DNA from 4 places in the Kosakonia radicincitans DSM 16656 genome. Region 4 is predicted to be linked to each of the others. Evidence: predicted binding sites of a transcription regulator. Region 4 holds the regulator's gene; each other region holds the start of a gene.
What was found. Region 4 encodes Fur, which represses iron uptake genes when iron is present. Its sites were predicted from a motif close to ATAATAATGAGAACNACTATCAA; they were not measured.

Region 1 (3,157 bases), 470 kb from region 4:
ACGATCTTCTTCGCCGCTGATTTTGCTGGCTGCAACTTCTTCAATCAAATCGGCTGCACCGCCCACCACTTTTGAGGGCGGGAAAGCCAGTTCGTTAATGCGCGTTTGCAGATCCAGCACATCGCTGTTGAGCTGATCGGCATATTTGCCCATCTCTTTGGTGCTGTTATCGCCAAACAGGGCTTTTTCCAGGCGGTGGAAACCGGTGAACTTCGGATCTTCCGCTTTGTGCTCGTAATCATCTTCACGGGCATCAATCCTGCCATCCAGATCGGAGAAGAGTTCAGCAATCGGTTCGATACGTTCATAGTGCTGGCGAGTTGGCGCATACAGCGCTTTCGCTTTTTCAATATCCCCGGCTTTTACTGCATCGGTAAAGGCTTTCGTGCCGGAGACCAGTTGCGCGGTTTCCGCCACGACATAGGCTTTATAATCAGTAATGGCCCCGCTCAGGCTCAACAATGCATCGTCTTTTGCCGCATCCGCAGTTGCCGAGCCTTTGACCACCAGTTTCCCTTTCGGGTTGGTGAGCAGGCCGCAGGTCATATCATATTCGCCAGGTTGCAGATTGGCGGTCAGCTTCTGGCTGAATCCCGGCGCGATGTTTTCACGCTCTTCCACCACCATCACGCCTTTGAGAATCTCCCATTCCAGCGCTTTCTGGCTGTGGTTGATGATAATGAACTGCGTTTTGCCCGCGTTAACGGTCAGGTTCATCGGCTCACACTGCTTGTCCGTTACCGTGACCTTCACCTGCGGAACATCCGCAGCCTGTACCCCGAAAGCGCAAGACATCAGCGCCGCGATCCCTACCTGCAAAGCACTACGACGAAAATGAATAGCCATGACCCTTCCCTTAAATAAGTATGTTGTAACTACGAAGCTGTGCATATCCTCAGGAAGCCGCCTGCGAAGGCTGCGCTCTTGAGCGTGGAGGCAAAACAAATAGCACCAGCACCGGAATCAGGTAGGCAAAGTAGACAAAGACTTCGCTCACGCTCGGTGCTTCCTGATAACCAAAAATGCCTTCCAGCAAGGTACCCGTCAGCGAATGCGTGGTAAGCACGTTGCTTAAATCGAAAGCCACATCCTGGAATTGATTCCACAAACCGGCTTCATGGAAAGCGCGGATAGCGCCCGCGGCCAGACCGGCGGCCACCAGCAGGATAAACAGGCTGGTCCATTTGAAAAATGCGCCGAGATTAAGGCGGATCCCGCCCCAGTAGAGCAGAAAGCCCAGCACCACGGCCGTTGCCAGCCCAAGTATTGCGCCAAGCGGCGGCCAGATACCGAGATCCTGCTGGAATGCCGCCAGCAGAAAGAATACCGATTCCAGCCCTTCACGCGCGACGGCGAAAAAAACCATCAAAATCAGCGCCCAGCCGTGATGATTACTGCGCGCCAGCGCGTTATCCACCGCCTGCTCAAGCTGCACTTTGACGTTGCGCGACACTCTGCGCATCCAGAACACCATCCAGGTGAGGATCACCACGGCAATCACCGCAACAATCCCCTCAAACAGCTCCTGCTCTTTTTGCGGAAACTCGCCGGTAGTTTCGTTGATGGCAATCCCCAGCCCCAGACAGAGCGCGGCGGCGAGGAAAACGCCAATCCACATCACCCCGATCCAGCGTCCGCGCTGGGTGCGTTTCAGGTAGCTGGCAATCAGACTGACGATCAGCGCCGCTTCGAGGCCTTCACGCAACATAATAAGAAATGGAACAAACATGGAGAACGCCCCTGGTGTCATGTGCAGTCAACGGTTGCAAAGAAAAGCAAATTGCATTGATAGTGATTATCATTACGCTAACGAGAAACTCAAGCGAAATATGACAAGAATAATAACTGAATGTAAACGGCTGGCAGGCTACCCCAGGCGAAGCGGCCCTTATGCAGAAGTAGTTGAAATAAAGCGATAACTTAGCTTACAAAGCATTAACTTTATGTTTACCGCATCTCGCGGCTATGGCTAAATACTCCCCCATTCACCTGCAAAATTAGAGATATGATTAACTTCCTACACTTTCTGCTGGCGCTGGCGGTGATCCTCGCACTCGCCTGGCTGGTAAGTTTCGACCGGCGGCAAATACGTTTTCGCTTTATTCTGCAATTGATCGTCATCGAAATGGCGCTGGCCTGGTTCTTCCTGCACGCGCAAAGCGGATTAACGCTGATTAAATATGTTTCCGGTTTCTTCGAAGTGCTGCTGAAATTTGCCGGTGAAGGCACGGGTTTTGTTTTCGGCGGCATGAGCGAAAAAGGGCTGGCATTTATTTTCCTTGGCGTGCTGTGTCCCATCGTTTTTATTTCAGCGTTGATCGGCATTTTGCAACACTGGCGGATCCTGCCTGTTTTCATTCGTCTGATCGGCACCCTGCTGTCGAAACTCAATGGTATGGGCAAGCTGGAATCCTTTAACGCCGTCAGTTCGCTGATTCTGGGTCAGTCCGAAAATTTCATTGCCTACAAAGGGATACTTGCCGACCTCTCTTCACGTCGCCTGTTTACCATGGCCGCCACGGCAATGTCGACGGTTTCGCTGTCGATCGTCGGCGCCTATATGACCATGCTGGATGCGAAATATGTGGTCGCCGCGCTGATCCTGAATATGTTCAGCACCTTTATTGTCCTGTCGATCATTAATCCCACGCGCCCGGAAGCGGAACCGGAAATTAAGCTGGAAAAACTCCACGAATCGCAAAGTTTCTTTGAGATGCTCGGCGAATATATTCTGGCTGGTTTCAAAGTAGCAATGATTATTCTGGCAATGCTGATCGGTTTTATCGCCCTGATTAGCGCCGTCAACGCCCTCTTCTCTGCGCTATTCGGTATCAGTTTCCAGCAAATTCTCGGCTATGTTTTCTATCCGCTGGCCTGGCTGATTGGCATTCCGCTCAGCGATGCGCTGCAGGCTGGCGGCATCATGGCCACCAAGCTGGTCGCTAATGAGTTTGTGGCGATGATCGAACTGCAAAAAATCGCCGCACAGATGACGCCGCGCGGATTGGGAATTTTGTCAGTGTTTCTGGTGTCATTTGCCAACTTTGCCTCAATTGGCATCGTCGCAGGCGCCATTAAGGGGCTGAATGAGCAGCAAGGCAATTCCGTCTCCCGCTTTGGCCTGCGCCTGGTCTACGGGGCAACGCTGGTGAGTCTG
Region 2 (3,157 bases), 830 kb from region 4:
TTATCTTCAACGCTTACCTGCAAATCTTTGATACTTAACATTTATTATCCTTTAATTCTTAACCGACGCTGTGTTCAAGGCTGATAGCCAGCAGTTTTTGCGCTTCAACGGCAAATTCCAGCGGCAACTCGGAGAAGACGTCTTTACAGAAACCGTTAACAATCATTGAGATAGCATCATCCTCGCTGATACCGCGTTGCAGGCAATAGAACAGTTGATCTTCACCAATGCGCGAGGTTGTGGCTTCGTGTTCAAGCTGGGCGCTGTTATTGCGGCATTCAACATACGGGAAGGTATGCGCACCGCAGTCCGGGCCGATCAGCATCGAATCGCACTGGGTAAAGTTGCGGGCATTCGTCGCTGTCGGCATGATTTTCACCAGCCCGCGATAGCTGTTCTGGCTATGCCCGGCCGAGATCCCTTTCGAAATAATGGTCGATTTGGTGTTCTTGCCGATGTGGATCATCTTGGTGCCGGTATCGGCCTGCTGATGCCCGCTGGTCAGCGCCACGGAGAAGAACTCGCCAATGGAGTTATCGCCGCGCAGAATGCAGCTCGGATATTTCCACGTAATGGCCGAACCGGTTTCTGACTGCGTCCACGACATCTTGCTGTTTTCGCCTTCGCACAGCGCGCGCTTGGTGACGAAGTTAAGAATGCCGCCAGTGTTGTTGTCGCCGGGGAACCAGTTCTGCACGGTGGAGTATTTCACTTCGGCATCTTTGTGGATGATCACTTCCACCACTGCCGCGTGGAGCTGGTAGCTGTCGCGCACCGGCGCGGAGCAACCTTCGATATAGCTGACGTAACTGCCTTCATCGGCCACCAGAATAGTGCGTTCGAACTGGCCGGTTTTCTCCGCATTGATACGGAAATAGGTGGACAGCTCCATCGGGCAACGCACGCCTTTCGGGATATAAATGAACGTGCCATCGGAGGCGACAGCAGCATTCAGCGCGGCGAAGAAGTTATCGTTCGACGGCACAACTGTGCCGAGGTATTTTTTCACCAGCTCCGGATGATCGTGGATAGCCTCACCGAACGAGCAGAAAATAATGCCCTGCTCCGACAGTTTCTCGCGGTAAGTGGTGGCAACGGAAACCGAGTCGAAAATGGCGTCTACCGCCACTTCTTTCCCTTCACGCACGGGTACGCCCAGCTGGTTAAACGCGGCTTCCACTTCATCGGTCAGATAGGCATTCGCGCCCGTCTGTTGCACTGCACCCGGCTGCGAGGCGCAAGTGTCATCGCAATTACCGCAGGACGGGGCCGAATAGTAGCTGTAGTCCTGATAGTTCAGCTTGTCATAGTGCGCTTTCAGCCAGTGCGGTTCTTCCATTTCAAGCCAGGCGCGAAAGGCATTCAGGCGGAACTCCAGCATCCACTCCGGCTCGTTACGTTTCGCCGAGATCGCCCGCACGACATCTTCATTGATGCCTTTCGCCAGCTCATCGGTGGTTAATTGCGTGAAGAACCCCTCTTTATAATTGAGGTTACCGGTCCAGATTTTGACATCGTCAGTTGCTTCAGTATTACGAGACATAGTACCGCCTATACCCCAAAGCTTTCGCCACAGCCGCATTCATGCTGGGCTTTCGGGTTATGAAATTTGAAGATCTGATTTAACCCTTCACGTACATAATCCACTTCCGTGCCGTCAATAAAGGGCATCGCCTGAAGCGGAACGTAAAGGCGCGCGCCTTCGGATTCGTACAGCAAATCGTCAGCATTCGGTTCCGTCACCGTATCCAGCACATAACCAAAGCCCGCGCAGCCGGTCTGCTTAATGCCGAGCCGCACGCCCAGCACGCCGGCCTGTTTGCTGGCCAGCGTACGAATATGTTCAGCAGCGGCAGGCGTCATGGTCAGCCCGCGCCACGCAAAATCTTCCGGATTAAATGATTCCATCGCATTACCTCACATCACCAGATTCGAAGGGCTTGATGCTATGTTAGTGATAATAATTCTCACTTCAACCTCTTTCCCGCAGGGTTATTCCCCCGGTAGCCCCTTTTTTGGCTGTTGCTATAAGCATAGACGTTGCTGAAAGGCATTACAGATAAGTGAAAAATTGTTTAATAAATTGATAAATAATGACTTTAAATAGCCAGCCGCAGACAGTCCGGTGAAAAAGATAAGATGTATAGGCAATACCTATTTTTGAGATAGGATCGAAAAAAAAGTCGCATTAAAAACGTAGCGGATTATCAAAAAGTTATCGGCATCACCGAACTGACGCACAGGCTCCACTTTCCCCTTTCATCTTCGACAATCGCCATAAAATCCATAGTGGTATGAACATAAATCGCGATGGAAGAGACGGCACCATTTCCGGGAACGCATTGCTCACGGCTTAAGACGTTTCTCTGCAATTAGGATTTTCTCAGCCGACGTGGCGAAAATATCTCCTGTAAGATATCGCCTGGTTTAAATCCGGGCAGCGCCCTGCAAACATGGAGAGAGTTAATGAAGGCAACGATGTCATATTTAGATACTGGTTCAGGATTTCCCGTTTTACTCGGCCACAGTTATCTGTTCGATAAATCGATGTGGTCACCGCAGATTGAAGCTCTGGCTAAACAGTTTCGCGTGATAGCGCCGGATTTATGGGGCCACGGCGATTCTCCCGCCCTGCCCGCATCAACAACGTCGCTGGCGGATCTGGCCGCCGATCATCTGGCGCTGATGGATGCGTTGCAGATTGAGGAGTTCGCGGTGATGGGGTTGTCCGTTGGCGGCATGTGGGGAGCCGAACTGGCCGCTGCCGCGCCGCAGCGGGTAAAAGCGTTAATGCTGTTTGATACTTTTATCGGTGATGAAACCAGTGAAGCGCGCGAGCGCTACTTTGGCATGCTCAACGCCATTGACACCGCCGGTTTCATTCCGCCCGCTATGCTGGATTACATTGTCGGGCAATTTTATTCGCAGCATGCCGCACCGGCGGATGTCCAGCGGCTCACCGCGTATCTCTCTTCACTCACAGCGGAACAACTGCGCGGCAGTATCGTTCCGCTCGGTAAACAGATTTTTGGCCGCCCGGACAGGCTGTCAGTGCTGGATTCCATTCGTTGTCCGACACACGTTGCCACCGGTGAACTGGATCTGCCGAGGCCGCCGGTCGAAGGTCGTCTGATGGCAGAAAAACTGGGCTGCGATT
Region 3 (3,157 bases), 1.8 Mb from region 4:
ATTTGCGGATATCGCCGCCCATATAACTGACAATGCTCGGTACGCTACCGTGAAAACCAAACGAGGTGAAGATCACCGGAATTGCCGATAGCGCCAGTCCTTTTTCCAGCGGCATGGTCAGCAAATTCGCCTGGTGGACGTGCGGCATTAACAGCGCCAGCATCACCACGAGGAACAGGAGTTTGGCGCTGAAAAGAAAGCGGTTAAACAGATCGACAAGCGAAGTACCAGCGCATACGACACCACCGGCAACAAGAGTGAACAGCAGCACACCGGCGACTGGCGAAAGCGCAACGTTAAACCACTGGCTGATGCTGGACGCCAGCAACTCTCCTGCGCCGCTGATGTACGCTGCGGTCAGCGCGTACATTAAGAACATCATACTGAAACCTGTTATCCACTGCCCATAGCGCCCAAGATAACGCCTCGCCAGCGAGCCCAGACCGGTATCGGCAGGAACATGCTGATAAACCTCCAGCAAGAGCAGGGCGGTGTAACACATCACCGCCCATAGCGCGATAAGTAACCCGAAAGTGGTGGCAAACCCAACGCCAGCTGCTGCCAGCGGCATTGCCAACATCCCTGCGCCGATCGTGGTACCGGCGACGATAAAAACACTCCCAAGTGTTCGATTCTTCACGCTTTCCTCTGCAACAAAACACACTACCAGCCTAAACTGCGGCGCAGATTAAGATAATTCAGTAGTTTCGTCAAACGACCGTTACATAGAGTGTAACGATACATTTACGGTATTTTTTGAGCCATCTGTACAAACGAATACTGATGGTGAAATTTTGCCCAAGGGGTTAAAGGAAGATGAGTGGAGCATCGAAAACGGTGAGTAGTTAACCGATCTCTTTTTCGATCATGGCATCGCGCTGGAAACGGAAAACTATCGCTACTGCTGTCAGGCTGTAAATAAGCAGGACTGGTGCTGGACCAGATGCATGTAAACCTGTCTTAACGCAACATCTACAGATAATGTTGTGTTTATGATGCACCTTTTGTGAGGAGGATTTATGGCATCAATACATGGTCATGAAGTACTGAATATGATGATTGCATCAGGCGAACATTACACCACAGAGAGTCTCGCTGCGGCCATTACGGCCCGCTTTGGGGAAACGGCGCGTTTTCATACTTGCTCAGCAGAGGGAATGACGGCGGCGGAATTAGTGACCTTTTTAGCGGAGCGCGGAAAATTCATTCCGGCTGAAGAGGGGTTTTCCACTCACGAAAGTAAAATCTGCAAACATTAATAAAAACGGCGGTAAAGAGTATTATTTACCGCCTGCGTAATTAGTTCTGCGTATCCAGCGTCGCCAGTTCTTTATCGATGAAATACAAACCTTCGCCGCTTTTACCCGCCAGCGTTAATTTATCGATAACAGATTTAAACAATTTCTCTTCTTCGTGCTGTTCGGCAACATACCATTGCAGGAAATTAAAGGTTGGATAATCCTGAGAGGTCATAGCAACGTGCGCCAGTTCATTAATTTTCTGCGTGATCAGTTGTTCATGTTCGTAAGTGGCGCGAAACAGCACATCCAGCGAGGCATAATCAGCAACCGGCGACTCGATAGTATTGATGCGCGGCAGGCTGCCGGTATCCGTAAGGTAATCAAACAGACGCTGCATATGCGTCATCTCTTCCTGCGCGTGGCGGCGCAGGAAAGCAGCGGCGCCTTCAAAGCTGTGGTAGCTGCACCATGCGCTCATCTGCTGATAAAGCAGGGAAGAAAACAGTTCCAGATTCATTTGCTCATTTAGTTTTTCAATCATCTCTGCTTTTAACATGGCGCGGCTCCGGAAAATATAAAAATAGAATAGTGGAGCGGCCACTATAATTTGTTATTTAATTATTTGCAAAAGGTTAAATGAAAAAACATTTATTCACGAAGTGAATGAGAATAACACGCATTGCAGCGGTTAATTAAATAAATGAGAATTGTTTTGATTATTAATAAATGTGCAGGCCAGCATGATTGCTGGCCCGGCAATTACCAACTGCCCGTGGTATGGGAAAAGGCCATGCCGCGGCACTGATATTGAATAGTGACTTTTGTATTCATGCAAACCGAACCGCTGATCAGGCTACACGTTTCGATCGGTTGGCCGAAAGGCACTGCTGTAGCATAACCCATCTGCTGGCACTGTTTGTTAGCCGTTCCTTGAGCGGTGTATTGGTCGTAATTCGCGGTTTGCATCATCGACCGGTTATAGCTCAGACGCACCAGTCCACTGGTGGTATCGACACTGCTGACTTCCGCCTCTTTGGTGAGGGTACAGCCAGCAAGCAGGAGCAGCGAGGCGGCAACAAAAATTTTCTTCATGAAATCACTCTGATTCATTTTGGCATGTTCTCATCTTAACGTGCGGATCGGAGGGCAATCGGCAGAATAACCCGTGGAACTGGCACTACTAATCGCGACGGTGAAACGACGGGGGAGTGATGCAAAACTGTGAACCCGCTTTTGATTTTTAAAACCATTTTTCATTAAATTTGAAAGTATGTTTGGCAGATAGTATGGTTTATCCAACCTTTGCTATCTGAAGCATGTTCACAGGAGATCAAAAATGAAAATTGCACTGATGATGGAAAACAGTCAGGCGGCTAAAAACGCCATCATTCTGAAAGAGCTGAAAGCCGTTGCCGATGAAAAAGATTTTCCGGTGTTTAACGTCGGCATGAGCGACGAGAATGACCATCATCTGACCTACATCCACCTGGGTATTATGGCGAGTATTCTGCTGAACGCGAAAGCCGTGGATTTTGTCGTCACCGGCTGCGGTACCGGGCAGGGTGCGCTGATGTCGCTGAACATTCATCCGGGCGTGGTGTGCGGCTACTGTATTGATCCAGCGGATGCGTTTCTGTTTGCCCAGATCAACAACGGTAATGCGTTATCGCTGCCGTTTGCGAAAGGTTTTGGCTGGGGCGCGGAACTGAACGTGCGCTTTATTTTTGAGAAAGCCTTTACCGGTCGTAAAGGGGAAGGTTATCCGCCGGAGCGTAAAGAGCCTCAGGTACGCAATGCCGGGATCCTGAACCAGGTGAAAGCCGCGGTGGTTAAAGACAATTACCTCGATTCCCTACGCGCCATTGACCGTGAACTGGTGAAAACGGCCGTCTCCGGCGAGCGCTTCCAGCAGTGCT
Region 4 (3,157 bases):
GCTTAAACATGGCTAAAGAACAAACGGACCGTACAACCCTGGATCTGTTCGCGAATGAGCGTCGCCCGGGACGGCCGAAGACGAATCCGCTCTCGCGTGATGAACAGTTACGCATCAACAAACGCAATCAATTAAAACGCGATAAAGTTCGTGGGCTTAAACGCGTCGAGCTAAAACTGAATGTTGAAGCCGTTGATGCATTAAACGAACTTGCCGATGCGCGCGACATGAGCCGCAGCGAACTTATCGAAGAGATGCTGCTGGCACAGCTGAGCGCATTGCGCGGAAAGTAATTACTCCGAATCACCTCTCTTATTTCTACGTTTTCATGTGTCATACAGTGCACTCCGCGGCGATAGCTGTTTTCGCGCGCTTCTCTGTTCTGCTATGATTGCCCTTATCTGTGGGCGTAGCGCCACCATCATATTCATTAGGTTTCAAGAGGTTATTTTACTCATGGCAATTACAGGTATTTTCTTCGGCAGCGACACCGGCAACACCGAAAATATTGCGAAAATGATTCAGAGTCAGCTTGGTAAGGACGTTGCCGACGTACATGACATTGCCAAAAGCAGCAAAGAAGATATCGAAGGATATGACATTCTGCTGCTCGGCATTCCGACCTGGTATTATGGCGAAGCGCAGTGCGACTGGGATGATTTCTTCCCGACGCTGGAAGACATTGATTTTAATGGTAAGTTAGTTGCGCTGTTTGGCTGCGGCGATCAGGAAGACTATGCAGAATATTTCTGTGATGCGCTGGGTACGATCCGCGATATTATTGAGCCGCGCGGCGCGACCATCGTGGGCCACTGGCCGACTGCAGGCTACCATTTCGAAGCCTCTAAAGGTCTGGTGGATGACGACCATTTTGTTGGTCTGGCCATTGACGAAGATCGCCAGCCAGAACTGACCGCAGAACGCGTGCAAAAATGGGTTAAGCAAGTTCGCGAAGAGCTGCATCTTGATGACATCATCAACGCCTGATTTTACGGCGTAATCTGTGGGTTACGTGGTATTAATAGGTAAAAGCAATGGAAATAATTGCTACAAATTTTTAACTTTTTTCTCCATCGCTGTACAATAAGCCCTGCTAAAGTGGTGTCATAAAGCACAGGAGTTGCTGGTGACACCACGTTTTAAAAGCTTACTTTACTTGAGGACTTGCAGTTTTCATTTAGCCATGGCAGTTCTATAATGAGACGCATTATCCCAGGTGCATTCCTTCTAACTTCCATTGAGGAAGTGAATCGTATAGCAACAGGACAGATTCCGCATGACTGACAACAATACCGCATTAAAGAAGGCTGGCCTGAAAGTCACGCTTCCTCGGTTAAAAATCCTGGAAGTACTTCAGGAACCGGATAACCATCATGTCAGTGCGGAAGATTTATATAAACGACTGATCGACATGGGCGAAGAGATCGGGCTGGCGACAGTATACCGTGTACTGAACCAGTTTGATGACGCCGGCATTGTGACCCGTCATAACTTCGAAGGCGGGAAATCCGTTTTTGAACTGACTCAGCAGCATCACCACGATCACCTGATTTGCCTCGACTGCGGCAAAGTGATCGAATTCAGTGATGATTCCATCGAAGCGCGCCAGCGCGAAATCGCCGCGAAACACGGTATTCGTCTGACGAACCATAGTCTTTACCTGTACGGTCACTGCGCCGAGGGTGACTGCCGCGAAGATGAACACGCGCACGACGCGAAATAATCCCTTTTCATACTCAAGCCAGCCTTCGGGTTGGCTTTTTTTTTGCCCTTCAAAAACAAAAATGCCCGGCAGGTTTGCGCTGCCGGGCAGGTTACTTCAGCAATAATTACGCTTTCACGCTATCCACACGGCTGAAACGTTTACCGTCCGGGCTGGCGGTACGGATCTGCACTTCCCCGCTCACCTGAGGACGCGCTTTATTATCGTAGCGCAGCCAGTTTTTACCGCCGTCCGTAGAATATTCCACGACCATTCCCGGGAAGCTGGTATTGGCTTCCAGCTTGCCGCCAACCACGCGCGCGCCCGGTACAGGCAGACGGTAGTTGATGCCTGCTTTGTCCAGTTTTGCCAGTTCACGATGGCCTAACAGATTTGCAAAGCGGCTCCAGTCTTTATCCAGCGCTTTTACATCGACCAGATGAGTTTCACCGCCTTTGTACTCGCGCCCGGCCTGATAATCCTGTTCCCAACCGGCGCGGTGCCAGGCACGCTCTGCGACCGCAATCATGCGTGGATAAATCATGTATTCCATCTGGTTGTCGGTACGCACCACTTCACTCCACAGCTGAGCAGAAAGACCATAGGCTCCAGGCCACGGTTTATCCGATTTCGCGCTGAATGGATTGCCGTCACGATCCAGTGAAGTTTCAGCATTTTGCGGCATGTTATCCGGCGCAAAGCTGAAGATCTTGCGCTCATCGCTAAAGCGCGTGCCCCAGTAGTAGCCGCTTTCCGCCGGATGGACTTCGTTCGGGAAGTCGAGGTAAACATAGTCCGGGTTCGAGACAATGACGCGGAACCCTTTGTTCGCCCAGTCATTTACTGAATCGAAACCGCCCCAATAGAGCGTATCCCAGAAGTTAACATTGACGTGATCGGTGGCAAACTCAGCGGCATTTTTGGCATCTTTCAGGCCATCCTGCCACGCCTGCATGGTACCGATACCGTGCGCTTTCACCAGCTTGCTGACCTCAATACCAAAGTAGCTGGAAAGATGCTCAACATCTGCAACTTTACCCTCTTTAACCATAGTCTGGCAGACCTGAGATTTTGCCCACGGTTTGTCCTGCTTGCTCTGATCGATGATACCTTTGCCCGCTTCCGGTTTTTTCTGGTCGGTATAACCCGCCCCCAGATAGATGTTTTTCGCTTCGTCACCGCCAAAATGCCAGGTGTTCAGCGGTACACCCGCTTCTTTGTGCATTTGCTGGATTTCGCCAATCACTTTATCGACGAAATTGCGCGACGAATCGAGGCAAGGGTTCAGATAGCCAGTGCGGTTATAGAACTGTACCCCGGTGGTATTAGAGGTGTCCGTCGGATCCAGCAAACGGTACTGATTCGCCTCTTTCTCTTTACCCTCTTTCATCAGGCGCTCATAGCGCGCTTCCATTGAGATCACGGCTGCACGGGCGTGTGCCGGCATATCAATTT

Region 1: a site for Fur is predicted at 1,786-1,808, ahead of efeU (iron uptake transporter permease EfeU). Genes of this name have one in related genera too.
Region 2: a site for Fur is predicted at 1,949-1,971, ahead of sufA (Fe-S cluster assembly scaffold SufA). Genes of this name have one in related genera too.
Region 3: a site for Fur is predicted at 1,942-1,964, ahead of ftnA (non-heme ferritin). Genes of this name have one in related genera too.

Annotation. Positions count from the first base shown of each region.
Region 1 is NZ_CP018016.1:3,506,500-3,509,656, forward strand. It holds gene efeO (iron uptake system protein EfeO) at 1-846, opposite strand, end outside; gene efeU (iron uptake transporter permease EfeU) at 896-1,729, opposite strand; gene Y71_RS16960 (NupC/NupG family nucleoside CNT transporter) at 2,006-3,157, shown strand, end outside.
Region 2 is NZ_CP018016.1:3,145,039-3,148,195, forward strand. It holds gene sufC (Fe-S cluster assembly ATPase SufC) at 1-41, opposite strand, end outside; gene sufB (Fe-S cluster assembly protein SufB) at 59-1,543, opposite strand; gene sufA (Fe-S cluster assembly scaffold SufA) at 1,552-1,908, opposite strand; gene Y71_RS15050 (alpha/beta fold hydrolase) at 2,467-3,157, shown strand, end outside.
Region 3 is NZ_CP018016.1:2,142,330-2,145,486, forward strand. It holds gene tyrP (tyrosine transporter TyrP) at 1-640, opposite strand, end outside; gene Y71_RS10490 (YecH family metal-binding protein) at 1,020-1,259, shown strand; gene ftnA (non-heme ferritin) at 1,300-1,797, opposite strand; gene yecR (YecR family lipoprotein) at 2,001-2,333, opposite strand; gene Y71_RS10505 (RpiB/LacA/LacB family sugar-phosphate isomerase) at 2,578-3,157, shown strand, end outside.
Region 4 is NZ_CP018016.1:3,979,827-3,982,983, forward strand. It holds gene ybfE (LexA regulated protein) at 9-293, shown strand; gene fldA (flavodoxin FldA) at 457-987, shown strand; gene fur (ferric iron uptake transcriptional regulator) at 1,277-1,723, shown strand; gene Y71_RS19210 (beta-N-acetylhexosaminidase) at 1,830-3,157, opposite strand, start outside.